Regions from separate parts of the Pseudomonas morbosilactucae genome, predicted to be linked through region 3. Evidence: predicted binding sites of a transcription regulator. Region 3 holds the regulator's gene; each other region holds the start of a gene.
The links. Region 3 encodes FliA, which starts transcription of late flagellar genes. Its sites were predicted from a motif close to CTAAAGTTTNNNNNNNNNNNGCCGNTAA; they were not measured.

Region 1 (3,260 bases), on a different contig from region 3:
CATGATCGCCGCCGGCCAGCACCCGCAGCTCAGCCCGTGGCAACAGGGCCGCCAGACGCTGACCCGCCGCCACCGGGCTGAGGGGGTCGGCGTCGCCCCAGAGCAACAGGCTCGGTGCCTGCACGCTGCCCAGGCGGTCGCTGAGGTCGACCTGATAATCGGCGAACCAGTGAGGCAGCGCCGGGTAGCCGGCGCGATAGCCCTCCCGCCAGTCCTCGGCGGCCAGATCGCTCATATCCAGGCCGCCCGAGGTCACCGTCAGCACCAGGTGCGTCACCCACTGCGGCCGCTGCAAGGCCGCCAACAACGCGATCACCCCGCCCATGGACTGACCGATCAATGCCGTCGGCCGATCAATCTGCGCCACCACCCGCGCCACCAGGTCATCGATACCGTTCACTGCTGCCTCCGCCGGCACCGAGCCGAACCCCGGCCAGCCGACGTGCACGCGTTCCGCAGGGTGTGCAAGGCGCTGGGCCACCGGCTCCCAGAAGTGGGTATTACCCGAGGCTCCCGGGAGGAACAGCAGTTGTTTTGGCATGGGATTCATCCGATCAATCGCGGCAAGGGGCCGCCCCCGATGCTGGCTGACAGGCTGCGGGCTCACCAACTCCCCGAAGACCCGCCGCCACCGCTGGAGCCGCCGCCCCCGGAAGAGCTGCTGGAGCTCGAACTGGAACTCGAGCCCGAGCTGGACCCTGAGCTTGAGGAATCATCCGAGCCGGAGCCGGAGGAGCCTTTGCCCATCAGGAAGATGAAGAACGCGACAATGGAGCAGAACGGCAGGACCACCACCCAAGCCATCGCGCCGTTGCGTAACATGCTCAAGAAGCCCAGCACCAGGTACACCCCGAGCAGGATCCACAGGCGAATGAAAAAGCTGGCACGGTCGTTTTCGTAGGTGTTGCGCATGATCCGATACAACAACCAGTACCCGCCGATCAGCATCAGCCCGGCCAGCGGCAGCACCAGGCCGTAGATAAAGGACACGCCGCCCACAAAGTGATTGATCAGGGTCAGCACGCCGATGTAGGCCAGCAAGCCGAGCACGGCGAAGAACAGTTTGGGCGCCTGCCACAGACCGGCAAAGGTGGCGCCGCCCACCAGCATGCACACCGGCACCAGCAGCAACAGCGCCGGCCAGTCCTTGCCCCCCACCAGCAGCACCGACCCGACAGTCATCGCCAACACCGCGAACAGGGCCCAGCGCCAGGACAATTTGCCCGCCGCCAGCAACGGCCCGGCAATAGCGCCAAGGACAATCGCCAGGATCACCGCATACAGGGTCTTCGGCAAGGGCTCGGGGGCCACCTCGGGCAACTCGCCGCCCTCCACCAGCAACACCAAGGCGTTGACCGCCAGTTCGATGCCGCCGGCAAAGTCGCCCTGGCGGAACGCGGGGGTCATGTGTTCACGGATGATTCGGTCGGCCAGCAGGTCGGTGACCACCCCTTCGAGGCCGTAACCGACTTCGATGCGCATCTTGCGATCATCCTTGGCCACCAACAGCAACACGCCGTCGTTGATGTCCTTGCGCCCCAGTTGCCAGGCGCGGAACAGGGTATTGGCGTAATCCTCGATGCTCTGCCCATCGGTGCTGGACACCAGCATCACGGCGACCTGCGCGCCCTTGCGTTGTTCCAGGGCGGCGAGCTGCTGGGACAGACGCTCGCGGGTGGCGGCATCCAGGGTCTGGGTCAGGTCGATGACCCGCTGGTTCAACGGCACATTGGCCAAGCCCAGGGGCGGCGCGGTGTCCGCCAGGGCCAAGGTCGCGGTGAGCCACGCACCGAGAAAAACCGCCAGCCACCCTAAACGGGAGTGCCGTAGAAAAAGCGCCATCATGAGCCTGTTACCTGAGCTGATCATCCTGAAGGCGCGGACTTTAGCCTATCCGCGCACGTGCCTGCGAACAGATTCGGTCGCGGCCGGAGAGTTCCCCGAACACCGGCCACGCACCACCTCAAGTCGTCCGATAACCAGCCGATAGCCTGCCAGTGGCCGCTGCCGAACCCGGTCCTCCTTCATCTGCCCACAGAACAAAAAAGGCCATCGCATGTTTCTTCGCCAACTGAATATCGCCCCACGCGCCGCCCTGGGTTTCGCTTTGATTGCGGTGTTGGTGGCCCTGCTGGGGGTGTTTGCCCTGGGCCAGATGTCGAGCATCCGCGACAGCGAGATCGCCGTGGAAAACCAATGGTTGCCGAGCATTCGTGGCGGTGACGAAATCCGCGAGCTGATGCTGCGCATTCGCACCATCTCCCTGCGCATGGCTCTGGATCAGGACCCGAAGAACGTTCCTCAGTACCGCAGCCAGATGGACACCCGGGACAAAGAGCTGAGCGAGAAAATCAGCGCCTACGAGCGCCTGGTCACCACCCCCGAGGCCCGGGCCTTGTATGAGCAGTTCAAGACCACCTTCGCCGCTTACCGTCAGGGCATCGCCCAGTCCTTCACCCTGGCCGACCAGGGCAAGCGCGACGAGTTGAGCAAACTGCTGCTGGTGGACATGAAGACCGTGGTCGACGGCTCGGGCAAGCAACTGGGCGACCTGGCCCAACTGTTCGCCCAGCAAGTGGCCGCCGAGAGTCAGAAATCCGCCGAGCACTATGCCCGCTCGCGGACCATCGTCAGCCTGTTTATCGCCCTCGCGGCCCTGGCCACAGTGGCCCTGGCCATGCTCCTGACCCGCAGCATCGTGCGCCCCCTGGGCCAGGCCGTGGAAGCCGCGGAAAGCGTGGCCAAGGGCGACCTGACCCAACCCATCGATACCCACGGCCAGGACGAAGTCAGCCGCTTGCTCAAGGCCCTGGCCAGCATGCAGCAGACCCTGCGCGACACGCTGCAGGGCATCAGCGGTTCCGCCAGCCAACTGGCCAGCGCCGCCGAGGAATTGAACGCGGTGACCCTGGACAGCAGCCAGGGCCTGCAACAGCAAAACAATGAAATCGAACAGGCGGCTACGGCGGTCAACCAGATGACCAGCGCCGTGGAAGAAGTGGCGCGCAACGCCGTGTCCACCTCCGATGCCACCCGTCAGTCCAGCGCCTCGGCCCAGGCCGGCCAGGAGCGGGTCAGCGAAACCGTGGACGCCATCGGTGCCCTGGCCGGTGACGTGCGTCACACCGGCGAACTGGTGCAGTCCCTGGCCAACCAGTCCCAAGACATCGGCAAAGTGCTGGAGGTAATCCGCGCCATCGCCGAGCAGACCAACCTGCTGGCCCTCAACGCCGCCATCGAAGCCGCCCGCGCAGGGGAAA
Region 2 (3,260 bases), on a different contig from region 3:
CAGCGGCGTGACCATCACGTTGCAACCGTTGGCCACGGCGAAGTTGTGGGAGTCCGGGTCGCGAGCGGCAATCCACATCGGTGGGTTGGGCTGCTGGATCGGCTTGGGCACGCTGGTGGAGGTGGGGAATTTCCAGATGTCGCCGTCGTGGGCGTAGTCGCCGTTCCACAGGGCGCGCACCACCGGGACCATCTCACGCAGGGCCTGGCCACCACTGGAGGCGGGCATGCCGCCGGCCATGCGATCAAACTCGACCTGGTAGGCGCCACGGGCCAGGCCCACTTCCATGCGGCCGTTGCTGATCACGTCCAGCAACGCGCATTCCCCGGCCACCCGCAGCGGGTGCCAGAACGGCGCGATGATGGTGCCAGCGCCCAGGTGGATGGTGGTGGTCTTGGCGGCGAGGTAGGCCAGCAGCGGCATCGGGCTCGGCGAGATGGTGTATTCCATGGCGTGGTGTTCGCCGATCCACACGGTGCTGAAACCACCGGCCTCGGCCATCAGCGTCAGTTCGGTCAGGTCTTCGAACAATTGGCGATGGCTGACGCTTTCGTCCCAGCGCTCCATGTGCACGAACAGGGAAAATTTCATCTCGCTTACCTCGGATCTTTTGTTGATGGCCGGTCGATTGCGGGCCTGGTGCCTGGATTGAGCGCGGGGCGCTGCCGGGTGTTGTCGCTGCCTGAAGCGTACCGTGAGTACGACTGTTCGGCTGATGGATTATTGGTATACCATAATATGGAATATCTGCAAAATATTTCTCTCCGACACTTCGCATGCATCCGACAAGGAAGGCGAGCTTGATGAACATAAAACAAAAACTGACCCTGGCCTTTGCCGCCATCGCCAGCCTGCCAGTGATTCTGGTGGCCGTGATGATCGTGCTCAACCTGCGTAACGAGGCCCGGGACAACTTTCTGGACAGCAGCGGGCGGGAAATCCGCCAGGTGCAAAGCGCCATGCAGCTGTTCTTCGAAGGCATCAGCCAGAACGTCGATTACCTGGCGCAGCACCCGCAATTGCAGGCCATCGATGGCGGCGTCAAACGCTACCTGGATGCCAATGCGCCGCAAGTCGTCGCGGGCGAGCAGGACCAGCAATTGTTCAACCTGTTTGCCGGGCTGGCCAAGAGTCACCCGGCCTACGCTTACCTGTCCCTGGGTACCGAGCAGGGCGGTTATGTGTTCTGGCCCGGCGATCCCAAGCTGGCCAACTACGACCCGCGTAGCCGCCCCTGGTACCAGGCCGCCATGGCCCAGCCGGGCAAGACCCTGCGCACCTCGGCCTACTATTGGGCGGCCGACGACGTGGTGCTGGTGAGCACCGTGCGCAGTTTTGCCAATCGCCTGGGCCAGAGCGGCGGGGTGGTGAACATCGACGTCTCCCTCAAGCAACTCACCGACCTGGTGAAGCAGATCAAGCTGGGGGACAGCGGTTATCTGATGCTGCTGGAAGGCAACGACCAGGTACTGGTGGACCCCCATCAGCCGGAGCACAACTTCAAGAAACTCAGCGAGCTGGGGGACGGTTACGTCCAACTGTCCAAGGCCGGCAAAGGGTTGGTGGAGCTGGAACTGGGGGGTGAACGCTACATGGCCCATGTCTGGCCGTCGGACACCCTGGGCTGGCGCTTTATTGGCATGGTCCGGGAAAGTGAAGTGATGGCTTCGGCCACGCGCCTGACCTGGATCATCGCCGCCATCGCCTTGGTGTGTGGCCTGTTGTTCGCAGCGGCCGGTGCGTTTTTTCGCCGGGCTGATCGTCAAGCCGATCCGGGGCGTGGCCAGCGGCCTGGAAGGCATCGCTCAGGGCGAAGGGGACCTGACTGCACGCCTGGCGGTGCGCGGTCAGGATGAAACCGCGCAATTGGCGGGCTGGTTCAACCAGTTCCTGGAGGCCATTCGCACCTTGATCCAGCGCATCGGCCAGGCGGCGGGGCAGATCCACAGCACCTCCGGCAGCTCCACCGAGGTATCCGTGGAATTGGCCGATGTCGCCGCCCGCCAGCGTGAAGCGGTGGACATGGTGTCCACGGCGTTCCATGAGATGGTCGCCACCTCCAATGAAGTGGCGCGTTCCTGCAGCCAGGCCGCCGACTCCGCCGACAACGGCCAGCGCCAGGCCCACACCGGGCAGACCCAGATCGATGCGGCGGTGAGCAACGTCGGGCGCCTGAGCCAGGAGATCGGCCAGTCCGCCGAGGCCATGCAGCAGTTGGAGCAGGACAGCAACGATATTCAGTCGATCCTCGGCACCATCCGTTCGATTGCCGAGCAGACCAACCTGCTGGCGCTCAACGCCGCCATCGAAGCCGCCCGTGCCGGGGAGCAAGGGCGCGGTTTTGCCGTGGTGGCCGACGAAGTGCGGGCACTGGCCAAACGCACCGCGGATTCCACCGGTGAGATCGACGGGTTGTTGGGCAATCTGGCGCGGCGCACCCACCAGATGGGCAAGCAGATGCATGCCAGCCTGGAGGTGTCCCAAGAGACCGTGGTGTCCATCAATGAGGCGCGGGCCAGTTTTGAATTGATTCGTGAATCGGTGGACGTGATCCGCGACATGAACACCCAGATCGCCACTGCCGCTGAAGAGCAACATCAAGTGGCCGAAGACATCAACCGCCACATCAGCCAGATCCACGGCGACGCCCAACTGGTCGCCGACCTTGCCGACTCCACCCGCCAAGACGCGCAAAGCCTGACCGCGCTGTCACAGACCCTGAACCAACTGGTCAGCCGCTTCCGCACCTGACTGCCGGCCTGATCGTTCCCACGCTCCGCATCACCTGCACCGCTCACCCTTTGTAGCTGCAGGCTTATGTAGGAGTTGGCTTGCCAGCGATAGCGCCCGTGAGATCGCCATCGCCGGCAAGCCGGCTCCTACAGCGGCTGGACGCAAAGCGTCACCCCCAGGGCATTGCAGCGCTCACCCTTTGTAGGCGCAGGCTTATGTAGGCGCAGGCTTGCCAGCGATACCGCCCATGAGATCGCGATCGCCGGCAAGCCGGCTCCCACAAAGGCTGGACGCTTCGCGTCACCCCCAGGGCATTGCAGCACTCACCCTTTGCAGGCGCAGGTTTATGTAGGAGCTGGCTTGCCAGCGATAGCGCCCATGAGCTCGCCATCGCCGGCAAGCCGGCTCCTACAAAGGCTGGACGCTTCGCGTCACCCCCAAGGCATTGCGGCACTCACCCTTTGCAGGCGCAGGCTTTATGTAGGCGCTGGCTTGCCAGCGATAGCGCCCGTGAGATCGCCATCGCC
Region 3 (3,260 bases):
GCTTATCTCACCGACGGTCCGCGAATTCCGGACGATTTGCACCTGCCTCGCCGGCATCAGTTGGTCAGCCGTGCGGTCAGCGTGCAAATGCAGGAAGAACCCAGTGAAGAGGCCATGGCCGATATGTTCGCCGACCTCTACCACAGTCCGACCAAGCGAGTGGGCTGAGGGAATCATGAATAGATTGCAGTGTATCTACATCGATGGTCTGCCATGCATTGTTCCAATGGTGAACGCGCAGCCAGTTATGTGGCCCCGTCTAAGTAAGACAAGGTAAAGAAAGAACATGGGCAGCATGCATCCCGTACAGGTGATCGCGGTGACCGGCGGCAAAGGTGGCGTCGGCAAGACTAACGTGTCAGTGAACTTGTCCCTGGCTCTAGCAGAGCTCGGCCGACGCGTCCTGCTGCTGGATGCCGACCTGGGCCTGGCCAACGTCGATGTCCTGCTGGGCTTGACCCCCAAACACACCCTGGCCGATGTGATCGAAGGGCGCTGCGAGCTGCGCGACGTATTGCTGCAGGGGCCTGGTGGCATTCGTATCGTTCCGGCGGCGTCCGGCACCCAAAGCATGGTGCACCTGAGCCCGGCCCAGCATGCCGGCCTGATCCAGGCATTCAGCGACATCGGCGACAACCTCGATGTGCTGGTGATCGACACCGCTGCCGGTATTGGTGACTCGGTAGTCAGTTTTGTTCGCGCCGCCCAGGAAGTGTTGTTGGTGGTCTGCGACGAACCCACCTCGATCACTGACGCCTACGCCCTGATCAAACTGCTTAACCGCGACTACGGCATGAACCGCTTCCGGGTCCTGGCCAACATGGCCCAGAGCCCTCAGGAAGGTCGCAACCTGTTCGCCAAATTGACCAAGGTCACGGATCGCTTCCTGGACGTGGCTTTACAATACGTCGGCGCAGTTCCCTACGACGAAAGCGTGCGCAAGGCCGTGCAAAAGCAGCGTGCGGTCTATGAAGCCTTTCCTCGTTCCAAGTGTGCTCTGGCGTTCAAGGCCATCGCCCAAAAAGTCGATACCTGGCCCCTGCCTGCCAATCCGCGGGGGCATCTGGAATTTTTTGTCGAGCGGCTTGTGCATCAAACAGCGGGACCGGTTCTATGACTGCCAGCGGCTATAACCTTTACAAAAAATCGGCGCGTGACAGCCAGTACGAATTGATCGAGCGCTATGCGCCCCTGGTCAAGCGTATCGCCTACCACTTGCTGGCGCGCTTGCCGGCCAGCGTGCAGGTGGAAGACCTGATCCAGGCGGGCATGATCGGCTTGCTCGAAGTGTCGACCAAGTACGACGCCAGCAAGGGCGCGAGTTTCGAGACCTACGCGGGCATCCGTATCCGTGGCGCGATGCTCGATGAGGTGCGTAAAGGCGATTGGGCACCCCGCTCGGTGCACCGCAATACCCGCATGGTCAGTGACGCGATTCGAGCAATTGAAGCTAAAACCGGTCGCGACGCTAAAGATCATGAAGTTGCGGCCGAACTTGAATTGAGTCTCGACGATTATTACGGGATTTTGAACGACACCTTGGGCAGCCGCCTGTTCAGTTTCGACGACCTGTTGCAGGACGGCGAACATGAAGGGCTGCACGAGGATGGCGCCAGTGCTCATCTCGAGCCGTCGCGCGATCTGGAAGATGAACGTTTCCAGGCAGCGCTGGCGGATGCGATTGCCAATTTGCCGGAGCGCGAGCGACTGGTGTTGGCGCTGTACTACGACGAAGAGCTGAACCTCAAGGAAATCGGTGAGGTCCTGGGGGTCAGCGAATCGCGGGTCAGCCAGTTACACAGCCAGTGCGCGGCCCGCTTGCGGGGGCGTTTGGGGGAGTGGCGAGCGCGCTGACAGGCAGTGTGGGGACACTGCGAACAAGAGCGGTTGGGCGTCATGCCAGGCCGTTCTTGTGTTGGGTGCTTCATGCAGTCGTTGAGTGTTACGCCGTATTGATTGAATGGCGCGTTCAGGTGCTGGGCGCGTTTAAGACTGCTTGGAGGTCGAATTGGACAAGAACATGAAAATCCTCATCGTTGATGACTTCTCAACGATGCGGCGGATCATTAAGAACCTGTTGCGTGATCTGGGTTTCACCAACACGGTCGAGGCTGACGATGGCACTACCGCTATCCCGGTCCTCAACAGCGGCAGCATCGACTTTCTGGTAACGGACTGGAACATGCCCGGCATGACCGGCATCGACCTGCTGCGCCACGTGCGCGCCGATGAAAAACTCAAGCACCTGCCGGTGCTGATGGTGACCGCTGAAGCCAAGCGCGAACAGATCATTGAAGCTGCCCAGGCCGGTGTAAACGGCTATGTGGTCAAACCATTCACGGCCCAGGCGTTGAAAGAGAAGATCGAAAAAATCTTCGAACGCATCGGTTGATGAATTCCGCCACGGGGGAGCTATGGAGCATAACGAATCTTCATTGGGCGATTTTGAATCGACCCTGAAAAAACATGCCCGCGAACTGGTCGAGAGCCTTGAAAAAGGCAAGTTCGGCGACGCTGTGCAACTGATCCATGAGCTCAACCAGACCCGTGACCGCGGCCTGTACCAGGAAGTCGGCAAGCTCACCCGCGAGCTGCATAGCGCGATCGTCAATTTTCAGATTGACCCGCACATGCCGCAAGCCGAGGAAGTCTCACAGATCACGGATGCCACCGAGCGCCTTTCCTATGTGGTCAGGCTGACTGAGGCTGCGGCCAACCGCACCATGGACCTGGTCGAAAGCAGCACCCCGTTGGTCAACAGCCTGAGCACTGATGCCCAGGCCTTGAGCACCGACTGGGGACGCTTTATGCGGCGCGAGGTCGGTGCTGAAGAGTTTCGCGAACTGGCCCGCCGGGTCGACGGTTTCCTGTCGCGCAGCGCAGAGGAAACCCGCACCGTCTCTGGCCACCTCAACGACATTCTGCTGGCGCAGGATTACCAGGACCTCACGGGCCAGGTGATCAAGCGCGTGACCCAATTGGTCACGGAAGTCGAAAGCAATTTGCTCAAACTGGTGCTCATGGCCAGTCAGGTCGACCGTTTTGCCGGTATCGAACACGACCGCGAATCGATGCTTGCGGAAAAAGATCCGCAAAAACATCTCGCCAAGGGTGAAGGTCCGCAGATTCATGCCGATAAACGGGAAGACGTTGTGTCCGGTCAGGACGATGTAGACGATTTGCTTTCCAGCCTTGGATTCTAGGAGCACCCATTAATGAGCTTCGGCGCCGATGAAGAGATCCTTCAGGATTTCCTGGTT

Region 1: a site for FliA is predicted at 1,963-1,990, ahead of M1B35_RS00270 (methyl-accepting chemotaxis protein). Genes of this name have one in related genera too.
Region 2: a site for FliA is predicted at 1,967-1,994, ahead of M1B35_RS32490 (methyl-accepting chemotaxis protein). Genes of this name have one in related genera too.

Annotation. Positions count from the first base shown of each region.
Region 1 covers NZ_JALQCX010000002.1:45,054-48,313, forward strand. The annotation lists gene M1B35_RS00260 (alpha/beta fold hydrolase) at 1-541, opposite strand, end outside; gene M1B35_RS00265 (TPM domain-containing protein) at 604-1,842, opposite strand; gene M1B35_RS00270 (methyl-accepting chemotaxis protein) at 2,057-3,260, shown strand, end outside.
Region 2 covers NZ_JALQCX010000082.1:15,046-18,305, forward strand. The annotation lists gene M1B35_RS30750 (LLM class flavin-dependent oxidoreductase) at 1-591, opposite strand, end outside; partial or broken gene M1B35_RS32480 (cache domain-containing protein) at 960-1,577, shown strand; partial or broken gene M1B35_RS32485 (hypothetical protein) at 1,780-1,845, shown strand; gene M1B35_RS32490 (methyl-accepting chemotaxis protein) at 2,047-2,751, shown strand.
Region 3 covers NZ_JALQCX010000051.1:92,338-95,597, reverse strand. The annotation lists gene flhF (flagellar biosynthesis GTPase FlhF) at 1-168, shown strand, start outside; gene fleN (flagellar synthesis regulator FleN) at 287-1,117, shown strand; gene fliA (RNA polymerase sigma factor FliA) at 1,114-1,854, shown strand; gene M1B35_RS24690 (chemotaxis response regulator CheY) at 2,021-2,392, shown strand; gene M1B35_RS24685 (protein phosphatase CheZ) at 2,415-3,203, shown strand; gene M1B35_RS24680 (chemotaxis protein CheA) at 3,216-3,260, shown strand, end outside.